2 regions of the Planococcus dechangensis genome follow, and region 1 is predicted to be linked to the other one. Evidence: riboswitches for the same ligand, from Rfam matches in the RefSeq annotation. Region 1 holds a riboswitch; the other holds the start of a gene.
What was found. A riboswitch is a leader RNA that binds a small molecule or an ion and turns the genes downstream of it on or off. The one in region 1 is predicted to bind preQ1.
Positions count from the first base shown of each region.

Region 2: linked by a shared signal. The riboswitch ahead of queC (7-cyano-7-deazaguanine synthase QueC) and the one ahead of queF (preQ(1) synthase) in region 1 are both predicted to bind preQ1.

Region 1 covers NZ_JBHSGL010000002.1:288,081-295,298, reverse strand. Annotated here, with positions in the region: gene ACFO5U_RS02000 (ABC transporter ATP-binding protein) at 1-1,124, shown strand, start outside; gene ACFO5U_RS01995 (MerR family transcriptional regulator) at 1,186-1,947, shown strand; gene ACFO5U_RS01990 (endonuclease/exonuclease/phosphatase family protein) at 2,039-2,800, shown strand; gene ACFO5U_RS01985 (endonuclease/exonuclease/phosphatase family protein) at 2,897-3,748, shown strand; gene ACFO5U_RS01980 (queuosine precursor transporter) at 3,801-4,433, opposite strand; gene queF (preQ(1) synthase) at 4,446-4,940, opposite strand; PreQ1 riboswitch class I at 5,037-5,084, opposite strand; gene ACFO5U_RS01970 (cytochrome P450) at 6,374-7,218, opposite strand, start outside.
Region 2 covers NZ_JBHSGL010000016.1:74,321-81,538, reverse strand. Annotated here, with positions in the region: gene ACFO5U_RS16760 (M24 family metallopeptidase) at 1-321, shown strand, start outside; gene ald (alanine dehydrogenase) at 378-1,493, opposite strand; gene ACFO5U_RS16750 (universal stress protein) at 1,791-2,291, shown strand; gene ACFO5U_RS16745 (NADP-dependent oxidoreductase) at 2,331-3,272, opposite strand; PreQ1 riboswitch class I at 3,377-3,420, shown strand; gene queC (7-cyano-7-deazaguanine synthase QueC) at 3,428-4,090, shown strand; gene queD (6-carboxytetrahydropterin synthase QueD) at 4,087-4,512, shown strand; gene queE (7-carboxy-7-deazaguanine synthase QueE) at 4,509-5,216, shown strand; gene ACFO5U_RS16725 (zinc ribbon domain-containing protein YjdM) at 5,292-5,618, opposite strand; gene ACFO5U_RS16720 (universal stress protein) at 5,703-6,122, opposite strand; gene ACFO5U_RS16715 (class I SAM-dependent methyltransferase) at 6,248-7,171, opposite strand.

The sequences.
Region 1 (7,218 bases):
AGACGCTGGGCGAAATCCGCTTGATGAAAGCATCTACTGCAGAACAAGTCGAGAAACAGCGTGGGCTTTTGGGCATCGATAAATTATATGGCCTTGGCATGAAAGAAGCGAAGGTATATGCGCTCATCGGCCCGCTTATGTATTTGGTCGTCATGGTCGTTATCGTAATGATTATCGGCTATGGCGGCATCCGTGTAGCCAATGGATCGATGACGACAGGCTCACTGGTCGCCTTTTTACTGTATTTGTTCCAAATTATCGTCCCACTCGCAACATTTGCGCGCTTTTTTACCGAGCTGCAAAAAGCAAAAGGGGCGACAGAACGCATCATCGACATTTTGGAATTGCCACAAGAAGAAGAGACGCCGGGTGCGGAAACGGATATTAGCGGCAAAACGTTGCGGTTAGAAAACGTCAGTTTCGCTTATGCAAACGGCGAGCCGGTGCTGCAAGGCGTGTCATTTGAAGCGCAGCCCGGTCAGATGATTGCATTTGCCGGGCCGAGCGGCGGCGGAAAGACGACTATATTTGGCTTGATCGAGCGGTTTTACGAGCCGACGGACGGTGCCATTACGATTGGGGGAGTGCCGATCAGCGAGGTGGCGATTGCCTCGTGGCGCGATCAAATCGGTTATGTGTCGCAGGAAAGCGCGATGATGGGCGGCACGATCCGCGCCAATCTCATCTACGGCTTGCCGATTGCACAACAGATTACAGATGAAGAGCTGTGGCAAGTAGCCCGCATGGCGTATGCCGAAGAATTTATTGCCGCATTTCCAGACGGGTTGGATACGCAAGTCGGCGAACGCGGCGTCAAGCTGTCGGGCGGACAGCGGCAACGCATTGCGATTGCTCGTGCCTTTTTGCGCGATCCAAAAATTTTAATGATGGATGAAGCGACGGCAAGTTTGGATAGCCAGTCGGAAGGAATCGTCCAGCAAGCACTTGGGCGTTTGATGCAAGGGCGCACGACATTGGTGATTGCACACCGCCTGTCGACGATCGTCGATGCCGATAAAATCGTCTTTATCGAAAACGGCCGTGTCACAGGTACCGGCAAGCATCGGGAACTGATCGATAAGCATCTATTGTACCGGGAATTCGCCGAACAGCAATTAACGTGAAGTATTGCTTGACCTTGACGCAGCGTCAAGGTTTACTGTGGAGCTATCAGGAGGTGAGGCCATGGGATACACTGTGCAGAAGTTGGCGTCGCTTGCAGGCGTCAGCGCCAGAACATTACGCTATTACGATCAGATCGGCTTATTAACTGCGCCAAAAAACGATTCCGGCTACAGGCTTTACGGGCCCGCGGAAGTGGACAGGCTGCAGCAGATTTTGTTTTACCGCGAACTCGGTTTCGGGCTCGGTGACATCGCTAAGCTATTGAATGATCCGCATTTCGATGAAGCGCAAGCCTTGTCCGAACATCGCAAGCAGCTGATTGATGAGCGCAGCCGGCTGGACCTCTTGATCCAAACTGTGGAAACGACGATTTCTGCTAAAAAAGGGGAGAGCGACATGAACGACCACGAAAAGTTCGAAGGATTCAAGCGCCAAATGGTCGACGACAACGAAACGAAATTCGGCGCAGAAGTGCGTGAAGCTTACGGCAATGAGCTGGTGGATGCATCGAACGCCAAAATGCTCAACATGACTGAACTGCAGTATCAGGCATTCCGCAAACTCGAGCAAGACATTTTAGACAAGCTCACCGCTGCTTTGCCACATGCCGACCCGGCAGGTGAAGCGGGGCAGGAGATCGCCGCTTTGCACCGGGAATGGCTGAGCTTCACTTGGGGCTCTTATAATCCCGAGGCGCACAAGGGGCTCGCAGAGATGTATGTTGCAGATGAACGGTTCACTGCGTATTACGACAAAGCGGGCGTCGGTGCTGCCCAATTTTTGCATGCGGCCATCGCAGTCTACACAGGAAAGTCATCATAGAAAACAGCTGGCCGCGGCCGGCTGTTTTTTCGTTGCGTCATGTTTCAGCCACTTTGCTCAGGGAATGCAGTAGAAAAAAGGGGGAACGGCTATGGCCTTGGAAACAATAAAAGTAATGAGTTTCAACATCGCATCCGGTCAGCGGTTTGATGGCGAGCTGGACCTTGAATTGACAGCTAAGGCGATTGAAGAAGGCGAGGTTGACGTCGTCGGCCTGCAGGAAGTGGACCGTAACTTCTCGGACCGCAGCGGCTTCGTGGACCAAGCGAAATGGCTATCGGAGCGGCTTGGGATGGAAATGGCTTACGGGCCGAATTTAATCCATCGCACGGGGAGCAAAGAGCAGTATGAACGCGAGTATGGCAACGCGACTTTAAGCCGTTATCCGATTTATTCATCGACCAACCATGATTTGAGTTCTGTCGAAGAACATCCCGAAGATTTTGAGCCGCGCGGGCTGTTGGAAACGGTGATTGACGCCGATGGTTTCCGTTTTTCGTTTTACAATACCCATTTAGCGCTGAGTGATGAGGAAGTAGAACGCAACTTAACGGAAATCTTGGCAATCACCGAAAATAATTCCTTGCCGAAAGTTTTGGTCGGCGACTTTAATGCTGCGCCAGAAAGTAAACATATCCAACGCTTTACGCAACATTTCCACACGGTGTTCGGCCACATGGGGCCTCACCCAGAAACGTATAAAAAGCAAGGCGACCACGGCAAGAAAATCGATTATATCTTCCATGAACCGCATTTTTCAGTCGAATATGCATGGACAGTGTCGAGCGAGGCTTCCGATCACGTCCCAATTGTGGCAAAACTCAAAAATTTACAAAACTCTAACAATTTTTAACCTATTTTTAACTTACAAAAGCGCCATCCTTGCTATAATTAGGAGAACAAATGCAACTGCCACTGATTCGTTTCATTATGAAAAGGAGAGGTTCGCATGCACAGCGAAGCCAACAGTAACAGACCAGTAGTTAAAGTGATGTCGTTCAATATTGCACACGGAATGGGTATGGACGGCAAAGTGGATTTGGAAAGAACCGCGCGCGTCATTGAAGAGTCGGGTGCCACGATTGTGGCATTGCAGGAAGTCGACCGTTATTTTTCAGACCGGAGTTTTTATATCGATCAGGTCGAATGGCTTGCTGAACGGCTCGGGATGTATGCTGCATACGGCGCCAATCTCAATCAGGCCTCGGATAACAATGAACGGCCGAACCGCCAATACGGCAATGCCACATTAAGCCTCTATCCGATCAAGTATGCAGAAAACCACTTTTTGACACAAGTCGTCACCGAAGTTTACAACAATGAACAACGCGGTGTGCTAGAGGCAGTTATTGAAGTGGATGGAACGTACCTCAAAGTATTAAACACTCATTTGTCGCTGAAAGATGAAGAGCTTGAAGTTAGTGTGCAGGAATTATTGGACATCTCCGGGAAAAGCCATTTTCCAAAAATCATTGCGGGCGATTTCAATGCGCCGCCGTCTCACCGGCATTTGCATTCCTTACACCGTTTGCTGACAGATGTCTTTTTGAAAGCGAAAAATGGCGATGCGAACACTTACCCATCTCCTTACGAAAACAATGAAACCGGTGAATCGTTCCGTCCGATGACAAGGATCGATTATATTTTTGCCGACCATGGATTCGAAGTGCATAGTGCGCAAACGATCGAAACGGCCGCATCGGATCATTTGCCGATTGCAGCGGAGCTTGCATGGACGAAGAAAAACAATCAGGCTGCTGTCTTACTGCCAGTTACACAGCCCTTTAATCAAAAAAACTAATATACGAAATGCCGCCATCCAGGAACGGATGGCGGCATTATTAGTTTTTAGGCTATTGAGCGAAGCTGTTTTGACTTGCAGTTTTCGATCGGCGTGCAAGTTTGACGAGCAAATAAACGAGCGGAGTATCGGCTGCTGCGACGGCCCACTTGAACAAATACTGCGTAAAAACCATCGCCACTAAGGCTGCGAGCGGCATCGTGCCGTAAAATGCGATGGTGATAAAAATGGCGGTGTCAACCAATTGGCTGACCATGGTCGACGCGTTATTACGCAGCCATAGCTTGGATTCGCCATTGCGTGCTTTCAACTTGTGGAATATGGTGACATCCAAGTTTTGGCTAATGAAATAAGATACCAGGCTTGCCAGCGTCACCCGAAACCCGGCGGAGAAAATCGATTCAAACGCTTCTTGGTCCGCGAAAAACGGCGCGGATGGCAAATGGATGGCGGAAAAGATGAACACCAATGCAGCGATTTGAGTGAAAAATCCAGCCATGACCGTCTGGCGCGCCGCTTCTTTGCCGTACACTTCGGCGATCGTATCGGTGATCGGGAATGTAAAGACGTAGACGATGACCGCAGCCGGCAGCACCGCCCATTCACTGATGGAGAACAACTTAACAGCAAGGATATTCGATAAAATGAGAAGACCGACAAAGGCGCCATTCAAATAAAGTAACATGAGCGGATCTCCTTAACGGTTGGTGATCGTTTCCGGGTTCATGTCGTGATTCATCATCCGGTACGTCGCCATTTCTTCGTATTTTGTGCCGGACTTGCCATAATTTGTATATGGATCGATCGACAAACCGCCGCGCGGGGTGAATTTGCCCCATACTTCGATATAGCGCGGGTCGAGCAATTCGATCAAGTCGTTCATGATGATGTTGACGACATCTTCATGGAAATCGCCGTGGTTGCGGAAGCTGAACAAATATAGCTTCAAGGCTTTGCTTTCGACGAGCTTTTTATCGGGGATGAAGCTCAAGTAAATCGTCGCGAAATCCGGCTGGCCGGTTTGCGGGCACAGCGAGGTGAACTCCGGGCAATTAAATTTAACGAAGTAGTCGCGCGTGTGGAGATTGTCGATCGCTTCTAGGATGCCTGGATCGTATTCGAATTTGTAGCGTGTGTTCTGGTTGCCGAGCAAAGACAAATGCTCGAGTGTATCTTCGTTTCTTCCTGCCATATGTGTGGCCTCCTTCAAAATGGCCGACTGGGGGAGAGCTATAAAAAATTCGGACAAACGAAAAGCCGAATCGCATGTGGATTCGGCTTGATTTCAAAATCCATAGTTTTTTATAGAGGGTGGAATGCTATGAACCTCTCCCGTTGCCGGGTTATTTAATTTCCTGCCTTATCGTATAAGATGGACGCGATTCTGTCAATTGTTGGTTTGTTGGAGCTTAGCATCTGCAAGTTGCGGATCATATAGTTAATAAGTTAAGACATGTGAAATGAAAAGAAGTGATTGAAAAAGCTTCCACTTTTCGACTGCGTTTCAGGAGGGCTGCTTGAGGCTCGCAGGATGCGAGTCATGCAACTGATGCGACAGGACGTCGCGCTTTCAGCTGCCCGGGTGTGGGGCGGGTGTTGAGCCAATGTGCGGCAAAGAGCATCGCACATTTGTCTCGCCAGCCCGCGCAGTCCCCCAGGCGTCGTCCCCTTCCACTCCGTCTCTAGTTTTAAAGTGGTGGATAATTTCTTTAATCCATTCAATGTCGAATGGAGAAAAGCATCCTACTTTGTAGCTCAAGTCATCTTGGCTATGAATAAAACCTAATTAGTTCTAATCCACTAACCAGATTTCTAGTTCAGGCACCAATTTGCTAGATACTGCGTCATAGGAAGCGATTCCCCCGCTAGCCGGCAACTCCATAAAGAAGCAGATCTAGCTACACGCACCCCAATCCATGAAATCTCTCAGCCGCCAAGCGCCACGGGTGAGCCGACGCCGGAAGACAGGCGTTCTTCCTGGCTTGCGGCAAGAGGCCAACCCAGAGCAGGGCGGCGACTACCAAAATCAAGCTCAATTAAAGAACAGGAACGATTCCACAAGCAAACCCTCGCTATCCTCACATTCGCCCGATCCGGGAAGCGATTCCCCCGCTAGCCGACAACTCCATAAAGAAGCAGATCTAGCTACGCGCACTCCAATCAATGAAATCTCCCAGCCGCCAAGCGCACACGGGTGAGCCGACGCCGGAAGACAGGCGTTCTTCCTGGCTTGCGGCAAGAGGCCAACCCAAAGCAGGGCGGCGACTACCAAAATCAAGCTCAATTAAAGAACAGGAACGATTCCACAAGCAAACCCTCGCTATCCTCACATTCGCCCGATCCGGGAAGCGATTCCCACACTAGCCGGAAACTTTATATAGAAGCAGATCTATCTACACGCACCCCAATCAATGAAATCTCCAAGCCGCCAAGCGCACACGGGTGAGCCGACGCCGTAAGACAAGCGTCCTTCTTGGCTTGCGGCAAGAGGCCAACCCGAAGCATGGCGGCGAATACTAAAATGAAGCTCAACTAATGAACAGGAACAATTTCACAAGAAAATCCTCGCTATCTTTTTTCCAGCAAATTAAAAAGGCTAGAGACAGAATCTCTAACCTTTCATTATCAATGGAACGGGCACCCTGATTGCACAGTTGTATTCTTCTGTTCATGATAGAACACATTGTCCGGGCGGGCTTTCACTTTCTTCACGTCTTTTAAAATCAAGCGGCTCTTCGGCATCGTCGGCATACGGGACATGTCGTAAGAGAGATCTTGTTCTGGAATGGTATAGTTCAAGTTTTCCGCAAAGTATTTGAAGAACGATTGCATGACCATGACAGTCATCCACTCACCTGCACAGCGGTGTCCGGTATGATGGTCGCCGCCGCCTTGCGGTACGAAGGAGAACGGGCTGCCATCCCATGTACTGAAGCGTTCCGGGATGAATTCGTCGGCGTTGTCCCAAGAATCCGGGTGGCGGTTTGTGCCAAACAAATCGAGGATGACGCGCATATCTTTTTTGAAATGAACGTCCTGCCATACGAAATCCTTTTTGACAATCGCTGCCATGACAGGCGCGAAAGGATAATAACGGCGCACTTCCTGCGCGAAGTTATGGCTGTAGTTGTCTTTATCCGCTTGTAGTTTGCCGCGTGTTTCCGGATGGTCGTTCATCGCCATGACACCGAAAACGATGAAATAGGCTGTCGCAATCATCGGGCGGTAAGCATTGTTCAAGTCGACCGCTGCGGTATTGAGGTCGAGCAATTTGCCATCAGGCGTGCGGTGATGGGCGATGATATAAGCTGCCGTGTAAGGCGGTGGATTGTATTCACCTTTGCGGATTTCTTTGATGATTTTCTTGAGCCACTCTTCATGGAGTTTGCGTGCTTTCATGCCTTCAAGATAGCGACCTTCTGTCAGCCCGAACGAATCGACCATGGTGACGAGCTCCCAAGTCCGTTGCT
Region 2 (7,218 bases), on a different contig from region 1:
GCAGCATTAGAGGCAGTGCGCCCAGGCATTACAGCCGCTGAGCTTGACGGGATTTCACGCAGCGTAATCGAACAAGCCGGCTACGGGGAGTATTTCACCCACCGCCTCGGACACGGGCTCGGCATTTCCGTCCATGAATTCCCGTCGATCCATGGCGGCAATACTATGCTGCTCCAAGAAGGCATGGTCTTCACGATCGAGCCGGGCATTTATATCCCAGGTCAAGTCGGCGTTCGCATCGAAGATGATGTGGCCGTCACGAATGACGGATATGAAGTGTTGACCAAATATCCGAAACAATTAACCATCATCAATCCATAAAAAAAGAGCTGTCCCATGAAAATCCGTCTAACGGATTCTCGGGACAGCTCTTCTTTTTATTGAAGCAATTCGTCGACTGATTTGTACTCGAGGCCTTGATCGTCTGCGACTGCTTTATAGGTCACATGGCCGTCCATCGTGTTGACGCCTTTTTTCAATGCTTCGTTGTCAATGATCGCTTGCTTGAGGCCTTTGTTGGCAATCTGCACCGCATAAGGAACCGTTACATTCGTCAAGCCGATCGTTGATGTACGCGGAACCGCGCCCGGCATATTCGCCACAGCGTAATGGACCACATCATGTTTGATATATGTCGGCGCATCGTGAGTCGTGATGCGGTCGCTCGTTTCGAAGATGCCGCCTTGGTCGATTGCGATATCGACTACGACCGAACCTGGTTTCATCGATTTGATCATGTCTTCAGTAATCAATTTCGGTGCTTTCGCTCCAGGAATCAACACCGCTCCAATGACCAGATCCGAGTTTTCAACCGATTGTGCAATGTTCAACGGATTTGAAATCAATGTTTGAACATCTTTGCCGAACAAATCGTCCAATTGACGGAGACGCTCAGGGTTCAAGTCAAGGATTGTCACATCAGCACCCATGCCGATGGCAACTTTTGCAGCATTCGTTCCAGCTACACCGCCGCCGACAACCGTTACTTTGCCTCGGGAAACGCCTGGGATGCCGCCGAGCAAGATCCCGCCGCCTCCGTGGATTTTCTCAAGGAATTGCGCTCCGATTTGTGTCGACATGCGTCCTGCAACTTCGCTCATTGGCGTAAGCAGCGGCAATGAGTTGTTGGCCAATTGAACCGTTTCGTATGCGACGCCCGTCACTTTCGAGTCAAGCAATGCTTTCGTCAATTCCACTTCCGGCGCTAGGTGCAAATAAGTGAATAGCACTTGCCCTTCGCGGAAATGCTTGTATTCGCTTGCTACCGGTTCTTTGACTTTCATAACCATTTCCTGTTCCCACGCTTGTTCTGCCGTTGGAACGATCACAGCACCTGCAGTTTCATAATCTGCATCCGTGAAGCCTGAGCCAAGTCCCGCTCCGGATTGGATGTAAACTTCATGGCCAAATAGTGCCAGGTTGACTACTCCCGCAGGTGTCATCGCCACGCGGTTTTCATTGTTCTTAACTTCTGTCGGTACACCGATACGCATTGCAAAACCCTCCAATATATTGTGTGTGAAATAATAAAATGATGCAATCTTTCAGTATTTGAAACCACATCCATTCTACCAGATTCTTTTGAATTGTGCTCTCTTATTTTCTTTATAAAAGAGATATATTTTTATTGGTAGAATTTCAGCCGAAGCCGCAGAATGCAAGATCTAAAAGTATTTCACAATAATTAACAAAAAACTAATTATAAAAATTTTAAGAATTTTCATCGATTAGGGAGGAACAATTCACATGTGCCTCGAAAGTTACAGTATAGACAAAGGAGGAATGCTGAGATGACATTAAAGTATAATCAAATTATGGTAGCGGTAGACGGTTCTAAAGAAGCGGAATGGGCTTTCAAAAAGTCCATCGGCATCGCCACACGGAACCATGCGACATTGAATTTAGTGAATATTATCGATACCCGTTCATTCGCCGCTATCGAAGCCTATGACCGCTCGATTGCAGACCGGGCGCAAAAGTTTGCTGAAGACCTGCTCGGGGATTATAAAAAAGAAGCCGAGGCTGGCGGCGTTGAAAAAGTCAACATCGTCGTTGATTACGGTTCTCCGAAAACGATGATTCCGCGTGAACTTGCAGAAAGAGTTGAAGCGGACTTGATCGTTTGTGGTGCGACCGGCTTGAATGCTGTCGAACGCTTCCTAATCGGCAGCGTATCCGAACATATTGTCCGCTCTGCGAAATGCGATGTGCTCGTCGTACGTACGGACCAGGCACAAAGTGATGCACCGGATGATTATTATTCGGAAGAACGCTCCGGCAAACCGGAATAAGACAAACAAAAGCACGCGGCCATTGATGCCGCGTGCTTTTTATGTTTCTTTCACCTTGATGACGATCTTCCCTCTGGCGTGGTGCGTTTCACTCAATTCATGCGCTTGGCGGACATCTTGTTCCGTCAAATGAAACACATGGCCCACCTCCGGCCTCACTTCCCCAGTGATGAACAAATCAGCGAGTTTCCTCAATTGCGCACCGTCCGGCTCCAGCCAGAAGCTGTTGACGGAAATGCCGAATTGTTCTGCTTTTGTTTCATCCGGCTGTCCTGCAATACTGACGAGCCTGCCACCACGCTTCAATACGCCATAGCTTTTCTCCAAGGTTTCTCCACCCATCGTATCCAAAACAAAATCGAAATCCTCCAGCACTTCCGAGAAATCTTCTTCGTGATAGTCGATAACGCGATTCGCACCGAGTGAAGTGACCAGTTCGTCGTTTTTATCGCTCGCTGTCGTCGCTACAAAACAGCCGATGCTGTTGGCGATTTGGATAGCCATGCTGCCGACGCCGCCTGCACCAGCATGGATCAGTACTTTCTCGCCTTTTTTAATATGGCCGATCTCCACCAGGCATTGCCAAGCCGTGAGCCCGGTCAGTGGAATAGCGGCCCCTTGTTCAAAACTCATGATTTCCGGCATTCGGGCCAGCAAGTTTTCATCAACCGGCACGAATTCCGCGTAGGTGCCTTGACGCGTCGTCGCTGGCCGGGCAAACACGCGGTCCCCAACATGGAAATGAGTGACCTGCGAACCGATCTCGCGGACGACGCCTGCTACATCCCATCCGAGAATAATCGGAAATTCCCAAGGCAGCATGTCTTTTAGGTAGCCTTCCCGCAGCTTCCAGTCGATCGGATTGACCGAGGTCGCATGCACTTCGACAAGCACTTGATTTTCGGCAATGGATGGTGTTTCAACATCCCGTTCTTTTAATTGCTCTTTCCCTCCATACTGATCTATGACAATCGCTTTCACTCGCAGCCACCCCTTCCATTTTAGTTATCTATACCCTTTTATGGCTTTACTACACACGAAAAAGCGCCATTGGTATTTCAATTATGCTATTATGGAAACTGTTTCATAAAGAGGTTCGCAAACTCCCTCTCAAAAAAACTAAGGAGCTGTAAGTCATGAAGAATGAAAAAGCTGTCGTTGTATTCAGCGGCGGACAAGATAGCACCACTTGCCTGTTTTGGGCACTTGAACAATTTCAAGAAGTGCTCGCTGTCACTTTCGATTATGGGCAGCGCCATGCCCAAGAAATCGATCACGCCAAACGCATTGCCGAAACACTCGGCGTCACGCTTCAAGTACTCGACCTCGGGCTGATCAATCAATTGTCCGCTAACGCCTTGACGCGCGATTCAATCACCGTAACGGGCCAAACGGACGGCTTGCCTTCGACATTCGTGCCGGGGCGCAATCTTCTGTTCTTATCCTTTGCCGCCATCTATGCCGATGCATTCGGTGCGCGTCATTTGGTGACGGGCGTCAGCGAGACCGACTTCAGCGGCTACCCCGACTGCCGCGATACATTCATCCGCTCGCTGAATGTCACCTTGAATTTGGCGATGGACAAGCAATTCATCATCCATACGCCACTCATGTGGCTCGATAAAGCAGGCGTTTGGGAATTGTCCGACGAGCTTGGCGCTTTGAAATTCGTCCAAACCGAAACATTGACTTGCTATAACGGGGTAGCCGCTTCAGGATGCGGAACATGCCCAGCATGCGTGCTGCGGAATGACGGGTTAGCTAAATACTTAGGCGAAAAAGCTGGTGACGAGTCATGATGCAGCAATTTTATCCTTCAGTCGCACACGCTTTTCGCTTTGAATTGAATAAAGACATGCATTTTTCTGCAGCCCATTATATCCCTGCAGAACAAGCGGGACAGTGTGCGCGCATGCACGGCCATACGTATACACTTAATATCACGATTGGTGGCAACGAGTTGAATGCGACCGGTTTTCTAATCGATTTTAAAGAGTTGAAAAACTTGATCCATAGACGCTATGACCATACGGTGTTGAATGACCACGCCGAATTCACCGAAACGTTTCCGACGACTGAACAACTCGCGGAACAAATATTTCTCATGACACAAAAAATGCTCGACGGGACCGACAACCAGCCGCGCTGCCTCCAGGTCATAGTCCGGGAAACCCCGACAAGTTATGTCGTTTATCGCCCATCGAAGGAGGAGTCATTATGAAGATTCCGGTAATGGAAATATTTGGCCCGACAATCCAAGGCGAAGGCATGGTCATGGGGCAAAAAACGATGTTCGTACGGACTGCGGGCTGTGATTATTCTTGTTCGTGGTGCGATTCCAAATTTACGTGGGACGGAACAGGAAAAAGCGTCATGATGACCGCACCGGATATTGCCGATCAACTGGACGAACTCGGAAAACAGGCATTTTCCCATGTCACCTTATCCGGCGGCAATCCGGCGCTTCACAAAGGCATTGGCGAATTGGTCGCCTTATGCCAGGAGAATGGCTGGCAAACAGCGGTCGAAACGCAAGGAAGCATCTGGCAAGATTGGCTATTGGAAATCGACGAGGTCACCGTTTCTCCCAAGCCACCCAGTTCCGGGATGATTTTAGATTACTCGAAACTGGATGCGATGCTTGGAAAACTTTCTTCAGCCAAAGCCAGCTTAAAAGTCGTTGTCTTCGACGAAGAGGATTTTTTCTTTGCCGAACAGCTTCACTTGCGTTACCCGGCATTTCCGTTCTTTTTGCAAGTCGGGAACGACGATACAGCGACTACCGACGATGAAAAGCTGACACAGCATTTACTGGAACGTTACCAATGGTTGATCGACCAGCATCTATCTTCCACTGTCATGAACGACGCCAAAGTATTGCCACAGCTTCATACATTGCTGTGGGGCAACAAACGCGGTGTGTAAGCGCAAAAGGGTGTTCATCCATTAGATGAACACCCTTTTTGCTTGCTGCTATTTTCTTGATGCACCCAAAATCGGCTATGCTTTTTTGACAAACTCGGATTTCAGCTGCATCGCGCCGAATCCATCGATTTTGCAATCGATGTTATGGTCGCCTTCAACCAGACGGATGCTTTTCACTTTGGTGCCGATTTTTAATGTGTTTGAACTGCCTTTCACTTTCAAATCTTTGATAACCGTCACTGCATCTCCGTCTTTAAGAATGTTGCCTACTGCATCACGTACAGTCTCCACTTCTTCAAGGTTTGGATTCCATTCATGAGCGCATTCTGGGCAGACGAGCATATCGCCATCTTCGTACGCATATTCAGAACCGCATATCGGGCAGTTCGGCAATTGCACCATTCTTATATCCTCCAATAATTATGCCTAATCGTTCAGCATGTCTAGTTCATTATACCAGACGGTCCAAGGTTTATCAGTGCTCCATTATTTAACGACAAGGACAGGGCATTCTGCATGGTTGACCACTTTGTGGCTGACACTGCCAAGCATCACTTCCCGGATCGGGGATAATCCGCGGCTGCCGATTACGACCAAATCGTATGGGGTTTCCTTCGTCATCTTGACGATAGAAGGGCCGGGAATTCCGTGCAATACCTCCACTTGATAAAACACTTTTAGGCGATCCATCATCTCAGTTACTGGCTGGATTTTTTTGCGCCGTGCCAAATCGAACTCCATTGCGGATGCATCATGAATCACTTCGTTTTGGTCTTCTTTGTAATCCGATACATAGACGACCGTCACTTCCGCCCCCTCAGTCGCTGAAGCAAGTTTGGCCGCTTCTTTTGCAGCACGGATTGAGTTATCGGACCCATCGACCGCCAGCAATATATGTTGGTACATACTCCCACTCCTTTCCATCTGATTACTATCCATCTTTCTACGCTATTCGCCATCCGCTGGAAAACTCCTGCCTTGTCCGCAAAACGGAAAAAGGCCGGCTCTTGTAATTTGAGCCGGCCTGTAGCTTATGCTTTATTTTCTTTGAACCATGCATTGACTTGCGTGAAAAACTTCGCCATCGTTTCAGGCTTGGACATATTTGGAACGCGTGCGAGCAAGACTTCCTTCGGTGCTTTCAAGCCTTCTTGTTTTTTTTGCAGCACGAGAATAGCCTTTGCATGCTTTTCATGCTTGAAAATATTGTCCGGCAATTCCATCACCGCTTGAATGTGTGCCTGCTGTTTCAGGAAACTATGCAAATCGCCGGCAAGCGGCGACTCGAATATATTTTTAGGGATAACGAAAAATAAATAGCCGCCTTCTTTTGTATGTTTCAGCGATTGTTCAATAAATAAATGATGCGCATAGGACATGCCTTCTTGGGCTTTCAATTCAAAGCCCGATGCGATTTGTTCATCCGGATAATAGCCGACCGGCAAATCCGATACGACACAATCGACCGGATCGATCAATAATGGCTGCAAGGCGTCCTGCAAATAAAATGTTACCGGCTGCTCGATTAAGTTGCCGATGTTCGAAGCAAGGCGGATCAACAAATCGTCTATTTCGACTGCTGTTCCCGTCATGCGGCCATCCAGATAATTCATGACCGTGAACAAAAGATTGCCGGTCCCCGCCGCCGGATCGAGCACTGTCGCTTGCGGTTCTTTGACAAACAGCTCGACAAGATAGCCGACGAGTAGGCCTAGCGCATCCGGCGTCATTTGGTGATGAGGTTGGACATGCTCTTTCATGCCTTTTAAAATCGCCAATTGAATGGCTTTGCGGGTGTCTTCTTTTGTTCCGCCTGTAGGTACGCTCAATTGCCCGTCGAGCCAGCTTTCTGTCGTGGTGAGCAGGCTTTCCAAATAGGACAGCTCCTGCTGCTTCTGGATCGACACCGTTTCGTTGTCGATCATGGTAAAAATGCTTTCCATCGATGAATTCATAAATCTCCGTCCTCATGATAAAACCCACTCCAGGAGAGTGGGTTTCT